One region of the Priestia flexa genome, then DNA from elsewhere that is predicted to be linked to it. Evidence: riboswitches for the same ligand, from Rfam matches in the RefSeq annotation. Region 1 holds a riboswitch; the other holds the start of a gene.
The links. Region 1 has a riboswitch for S-adenosylmethionine ahead of LZP85_RS05720 (trans-sulfuration enzyme family protein). Riboswitches for the same ligand answer to the same signal wherever they lie in the genome.

Region 1 (3,428 bases):
TGCTTTTTATAAGAGTGCTTTGTAGAGTGAGAGTGTTTTTTGCAAGAACGGTGCTTTTTATAAGAGTGCTTTTCTTTACAGAAGCACGTTACTTTTTTGTGAGAACGATGCTTTTTGTGAGAACGTGAGCTTTTCGTACAGTACTTGTTTTCCGTTCTTTTCTCTGTTTTCTTTTCTGTCTTTTTCTCCGTCTTTTTGTGAGAAAGAGCTGTTTTTTTAGATGAACTTTTTGAGCTATGACCTTTTGGTTCTTGATACATAAATCTGCCTAGCTCTGATTTTTGTAAAGATTCAGCAGCTTTACGAATACGCTTAGATTGAATATACAATCTAAAAACCTCCTTATGAGAATCATTTTTTTTGCCTTTCACCATAAGATACGCTTAATACGCCGTACTTGCTATGAGATAAACGTGGAATTTTAAGAAATAACCAAGGAGTTTCTAGCATCTCGGTGGGAGATGAGCTCATATAATTTAAAATGTATCCAAAAGGAGGGAAAGAGATGGGAATTGCCACCTATTCTGTTTTTGCTAATGTTCGGGACTTTAAAGAACTAAAGGCCGACATCTGGTCTGAAGATTCCATACCCGCAGTGATGAAAGTTCATAAAAAGAGGTATGAAATAGGCTTAACTCTAAGGGGATCACACATCCGAGAAATGAGAAAGAAATCGTACTATATAGAGTTTTATTCACCAAATAAATTCGGGAAGACCAACGAAATTCATCTCAATGCAGAATATAAAGATCCATCGCTAGTTCGCAATAAACTATCGCTCGATTTCTTTTCAGACCTTGGCGTACTATCACCGAAATCACAGTTTGTTCATCTCACCATTAACGGGAAAAATGAAGGTGTTTATTTACAGTTAGAATCGGTAAACGAGTACTTCTTAACAAAGCGTAGTTTGCCAAAAGGCTCTATCTTTTACGCTGTAGACGGAGATGCCAACTTCTCGTTAATGAGTGATTTGGATGAGAAGCCAAAAGAATCGCTTCAATCAGGGTACGAAACAAAAGTAGCGTACGGAAAAGATGAAGAAGCGTTAGAATATTTTATTTATAACTTGAATACATGGACGAATCAAGAGTTTGAAGATAATATTGAAAAGCACTTGGAGGTAGATCGCTATTTAGCCTGGTTGGTGGGAGTAATTTGTCTTCAAAACTTTGATGGTTTTGTTCATAACTATGCTTTGTACCGGAACAGTGATACGAAGTGCTTTGAACTCCTTCCTTGGGACTATGATGCTACGTGGGGGCGCGATGTCAACGGAGATGAAATGGAAAGTAACTATGTGAGAATGGAAGGGTTTAATACGTTAACAGCACGACTTTTGGCCATATCAAAATTTAAGAAACAATATATTGAAAAAATGAATTCTGCGCTAAATCATCAGTTCACTGTTAACTATATGAAACCAAAGATTGAAGCACTCCACCAGCTGATTCTGCCTTATGTAGAGAAAGATCCGTATATACAGCACAAGTTAGCTACTTTTTATCAAGAACCTGCGTTTATTTGTGACTTTATTAAAGACAGAGCAGCCTATATAAGAAAATCAATGAAGTCTTTTTGAATAAATGAGACAATTGAAATTGTTTAGAAAATTCTATTGACATTCTTTGTTATTTTTATTAAAGTATACACAATGAATAATTAACTTAATAAAACTCTTATCCAGAGTGGCGGAGGGACTGGCCCTGCGAAGCCCGGCAACCATCAAACCATATGTTAGTCAGTGAGTTTGAACGGTGCTAATTCCTGTGAAATACGATTGTATTTTAACAGATGAGAGAAGTCGTGATTAAGCGAACGCTCTTCCATCTGTGAAGAGTTTTTTTTATTTACTGCAAAGAGGAGAGGACATTATGCATATTGAAACACTACTTGTTCGTTCGGGCGTCAATCGAGACCCTGCTACAGGTTCCATTACAACACCTATTTATCAAGCATCTACGTTTGCACACCCCCGTTTAGGAGAAAGCACAGGATATGACTATGCTAGAACAGCTAATCCAACAAGAACAGCGTTAGAAGATGCGATCACTGCGTTAGAAGAAGGCGAAGTTGGAGCGGCATTTGCTTCGGGAATGGCAGGAGTTATGGCTGTACTTGCTTTGTTTAAAAACGGTGATCATTTAATCGTCTCTGAAGATTTATACGGTGGTACATACAGAGTTTTAAATGATATTTTTGCAGAACAAGGTGTAGAAGTAACGTATGTAAATACAGCTCATTTAGACCAAGTTAAAGCAGTATTAAAGCAGAATACGAAAGCGTTATTTATTGAAACACCGACAAATCCAATGATGCACGTAACGGATTTAAAAGGAATAATTGAACTTGCTAAAGAAAGTAACTTGTTAACAATTGTGGATAATACGTTTATGTCACCTTATTATCAAAGACCTCTTTCTCTTGGAGCGGATATCGTTATTCATAGCGCTAGTAAATACATTGGTGGTCACAATGACGTAGTAGCCGGGTTAGTCGTTGCACGATGTCGCGAGCTAGGTGAAAAAATTCGCTTTTATCAAAATGCAGCAGGTGCAATTTTAGGTCCGCAAGATAGCTGGTTGTTGCTGCGAGGTATTAAAACGCTTGCTTTGCGCATGGAGAAACACAATGAAAATGCGCTGAAAATTGCGAATTGGCTGACTTCACATGAGCTGGTTGAGAAAGTGTACTATCCAGGTCTTGAATCTCATCCAGGCTATCACGTAATGAAGCAACAAGCAGGAGGTTTTGGCGGAATGATTTCCTTCGCTGTAACGGACCCGCAAATTGTGCCAGTCTTACTTGAGAATATAAAGGTGATTACCTTTGCTGAAAGTCTAGGTGGTGTGGAGAGCTTAATGACGTTCCCAGCTCGTCAGACTCACGCAGATATTCCAGAAGAAATACGAAATCGAGTTGGCGTAACGAATTGCTTATTACGCTTATCTGTTGGGATTGAACATGCAGAGGATTTAATTCAAGACTTAAAGGAGGCATTTGATGCATACAACCAATAAACACTCATTTGGTACAAATTTAATTCATGCAAAAACAGGTATTGATGGACATTTTGGAGCGGTAAATGTTCCCATTTATCAAGTGTCTACTTTCAATCTAGAAGACGAAACAAACGGTGGGCGCTATGACTATTCGCGTTCAGGTAATCCAACACGAGAAGCTTTAGAAAATACGATTGCACAGCTTGAAAATGGAGCTGCTGGGTTTGCTTTTTCATCAGGAATGGCCGCTGTATCATCTGTTCTTTGTTTATTTGAAGCAGGCGATGAAATTATCGTTTCAAACGATATCTATGGTGGCACATATCGCGTATTAACAAGATTATTTTCAAAGTTTGGTATTAAAACTACATTTGTCAACATGACAAATGTAGATGAAGTAGAGGAAGTCATTTCGAGCCAAACAAA
Region 2 (3,428 bases), 1.8 Mb from region 1:
CTAACGCTGCTTGAACCATTGCGCGTGTGTAAACTAGCTTCATTCGCTCTCCAACACCATACTCTCCACCAGTCCATCCCGTATTCACAAGATAAACATTTACGTTATGCTCATCAATTTTTTTACCTAGCATTTTAGCATAGGCTGTAGGTGGAAGAGGTAAGAATGGTTCACCAAAACAAGTAGAGAACGTCGCCTGTGGCGCAGTAATTCCGCGCTCTGTTCCCGCAAGTTTACTTGTATACCCACTTAAGAAATGATACATTGCTTGTTCTTTTGTTAGTTTGCTAATTGGAGGTAAAACTCCAAATGCGTCTGCTGTTAAGAAAACAATTGCCGTAGGATGTCCTGCAACGCTCGGTAAGATTGTGTTATCAATTGCTTGAATTGGATAAGCAGCACGAGTGTTTTCTGTTAAGCTATTATCATTATAGTCTGCAATTCTAGTATTCGAGTTAATCACAACATTTTCTAAAACTGTTCCAAATCGAATGGCATTAAAAATTTGAGGCTCTTTTTCTTTTGATAGTTGAATGCATTTTGCATAACAACCGCCTTCAATGTTAAATACGCCTGTACTAGACCAACCGTGCTCATCGTCACCAATTAGTCTTCTGGTAGCGTCAGCTGATAATGTTGTTTTTCCGGTGCCAGATAGTCCAAAGAATAGTGCAACATCACCTTCTTTGCCAACATTAGCTGAGCAGTGCATAGGAAGTATGTTATTTTGAGGAAGTAGGAAATTCATTACTGAGAAAATAGATTTTTTCATTTCACCTGCATATTCCGTTCCACCGATTAAAACAACTCTTCGTTCAAATGAAATAATAATAAATGTCTCTGAATTTGTCCCATCAATGTCTGGAACAGCTTTAAAAGTAGGAGCAGATACAATTGAGAATGATTCAGCATCACTTTTTAGCTTCGTGTCTTCTGGACGAATAAATAGTTGGTGAGCAAACAAATTATGCCATGCGTATTCATTTACGACTTGGATTGGAAGCTGATATTTATCATCGGCGCCCGCATAGCCGTTAAACACAAATAGCTCATTTTGTTCTTTTAAATGTTCTAATACTTTTTTATAAAGCGCGTCAAATCGTTCAGATGAAAACGGTTGATTCACATCTCCCCATTCAACAGTATGAGATGTTAAGGAATCGCTTACAATGAATTTATCGTGTGGGGAACGCCCCGTATATTTTCCTGTTTCAACTTGAATAGCACCTGTAGAAGTCAATACGCCTTCTTGTCGCTCTAAAATCTTTTCGACTAATTGAGAAACAGATAGTTGGTGATTCACTTTTTCAGATTCCAGGAGATTGGCTAATTCAATAGACATATTAACAGTACTCATGTGCACTACCTTCCTTTTTTTAAAATGATGTTTAAATGTACAATTAGTATAACACATTACTTTAAATAGTCTATACTATTCGAATAAAAATGTTAAAATGTTGCGAAAATTTTTTGTTTTAGAGAGCATAAAACGTTTTTGTGAGATGATCTTACTAGTGAAAGGTTTCTGTAAATAATAGGGAAGGAAAATACAACCTTTAAGTGATTTTCATAGGAATGTTATTGACATAACAGAGCATTTTCCTGTATGATATGTCCTTGAACGGATACTCTCTTATCCCGAGCTGGTGGAGGGACAGGCCCTATGAAACCCAGCAACCATCACCCATTTCCATAGAGGTGATAAGGTGCTAACCTGATGCAAGGGAATAAACCTTGATCGATAAGAGTGAAAGGCTTATGCAGAACTTGATACCTTTCCTCGATACAAGGAAAGGTTTTTTATATTGAAAAAATGTAAATGAACCACAATAAGGGAATGAGTACCGTATCACAATGTATCATATTTAAAGGAGGAAAACCGATGTCAACACAACGTCGTCTGTTTACGTCAGAATCTGTTACAGAGGGACATCCAGATAAAATTTGTGACCAAATTTCTGACTCAATTCTTGATGCTATTTTAGCTGAAGATCCAAATGCTCGTGTTGCTTGTGAAACAAGCGTAACAACTGGTTTAGTATTAGTAAGTGGTGAAATCACAACATCTACTTATGTAGATATTCAAAAAACAGTACGTGATACAATCAAAGAAATTGGTTATACGCGTGCAAAATATGGTTTTGATGCGGATACTTGTGGAGTAATCACAGCAATCGGTGAGCAATCTCCAGATATCGCTGCTGGTGTAGACCAAGCGTTAGAAGCTCGTGAAGGTTCAATGTCTGATGAAGAAATTGAAGCAATCGGAGCTGGTGACCAAGGTTTAATGTTTGGGTACGCTTGTAATGAAACAAAAGAATTAATGCCGTTACCAATTTCTTTAGCTCATAAGTTAGCGCGTCGCTTAACAGAAGTGCGTAAAGAAGAAATTTTACCTTACCTTCGTCCAGATGGTAAAACGCAAGTAACGGTTGAATATGATGAAAACAATCAACCAGTTCGTGTTGATACAATCGTTATCTCAACTCAGCATCATCCAGAAGTAACGTTAGAGCAAATTCAACGTAACTTAAAAGAATATGTAATCAATCCAGTTGTTCCACAAGAATTAATCGATGAGAACACGAAGTACTTCATTAACCCAACAGGACGTTTTGTAATTGGTGGTCCTCAAGGTGATGCAGGCTTAACAGGTCGTAAAATTATCGTTGATACTTACGGTGGATATGCTCGTCACGGTGGTGGCGCATTCTCTGGTAAAGATGCAACAAAAGTTGACCGCTCAGCAGCATATGCAGCACGCTACGTTGCGAAAAATATTGTAGCTGCAGGATTAGCTGATCGTTGTGAAGTTCAGCTTGCATATGCCATTGGTGTAGCTCAGCCAGTTTCAATCTCTATTGATACATTTGGAACAGGTAAAGTAACTGAAGAAGTATTAGTTGAAGTAGTACGTAACAACTTTGATCTTCGTCCAGCTGGTATCATTAAAATGCTTGATTTAAGACGCCCAATTTATAAGCAAACAGCAGCATACGGTCACTTTGGTCGTACTGATGTTGAGCTTCCTTGGGAGTTCACTGATAAAGCAGAAGCTTTAAAAACTGAAGCTTTAGCTAAATAATGAAAAGTCGCTGTCTCAAAAGAGACAGCGACTTTTTTTATTGAACAAATTCTAACCCATTGTTTGATTTAGTAGTGACTGCTTCATAGCGAAGCAGTAATTGGTCAAAAATAGAATCCCAAGATTGCGTAAGAGCATAGCGACGAGCAGCGTCTCCAAACCTTAGTCGAAGCTGGGAGGACTCTAACAAAGTACAAATGGATTCAATAAATTCTTCAAGTGAATTCGGGGTGCAGAGGTAGCCATTCTTCTCATTGCTAACAATATGTTTTACTCCCCCTGCATTAGCAGCAATAACAGGCGTACCGCAGGACAATGCTTCTAATACAACGTTACCAAAGGT

Region 2: it holds a riboswitch for S-adenosylmethionine, as region 1 does, so the genes downstream of both, metK (methionine adenosyltransferase) here and LZP85_RS05720 (trans-sulfuration enzyme family protein) in region 1, are expected to answer to the same signal.

Annotation. Positions count from the first base shown of each region.
Region 1 covers NZ_CP090431.1:1,129,330-1,132,757, forward strand. The annotation lists gene LZP85_RS20855 (CotG/ExsB N-terminal domain-containing protein) at 1-374, opposite strand, end outside; gene LZP85_RS05715 (CotH kinase family protein) at 506-1,582, shown strand; SAM riboswitch class I at 1,677-1,801, shown strand; gene LZP85_RS05720 (trans-sulfuration enzyme family protein) at 1,875-3,020, shown strand; gene LZP85_RS05725 (trans-sulfuration enzyme family protein) at 3,004-3,428, shown strand, end outside.
Region 2 covers NZ_CP090431.1:3,322,114-3,325,541, reverse strand. The annotation lists gene pckA (phosphoenolpyruvate carboxykinase (ATP)) at 1-1,357, opposite strand, end outside; SAM riboswitch class I at 1,631-1,748, shown strand; gene metK (methionine adenosyltransferase) at 1,883-3,085, shown strand; gene LZP85_RS17040 (glycosyltransferase family 4 protein) at 3,123-3,428, opposite strand, start outside.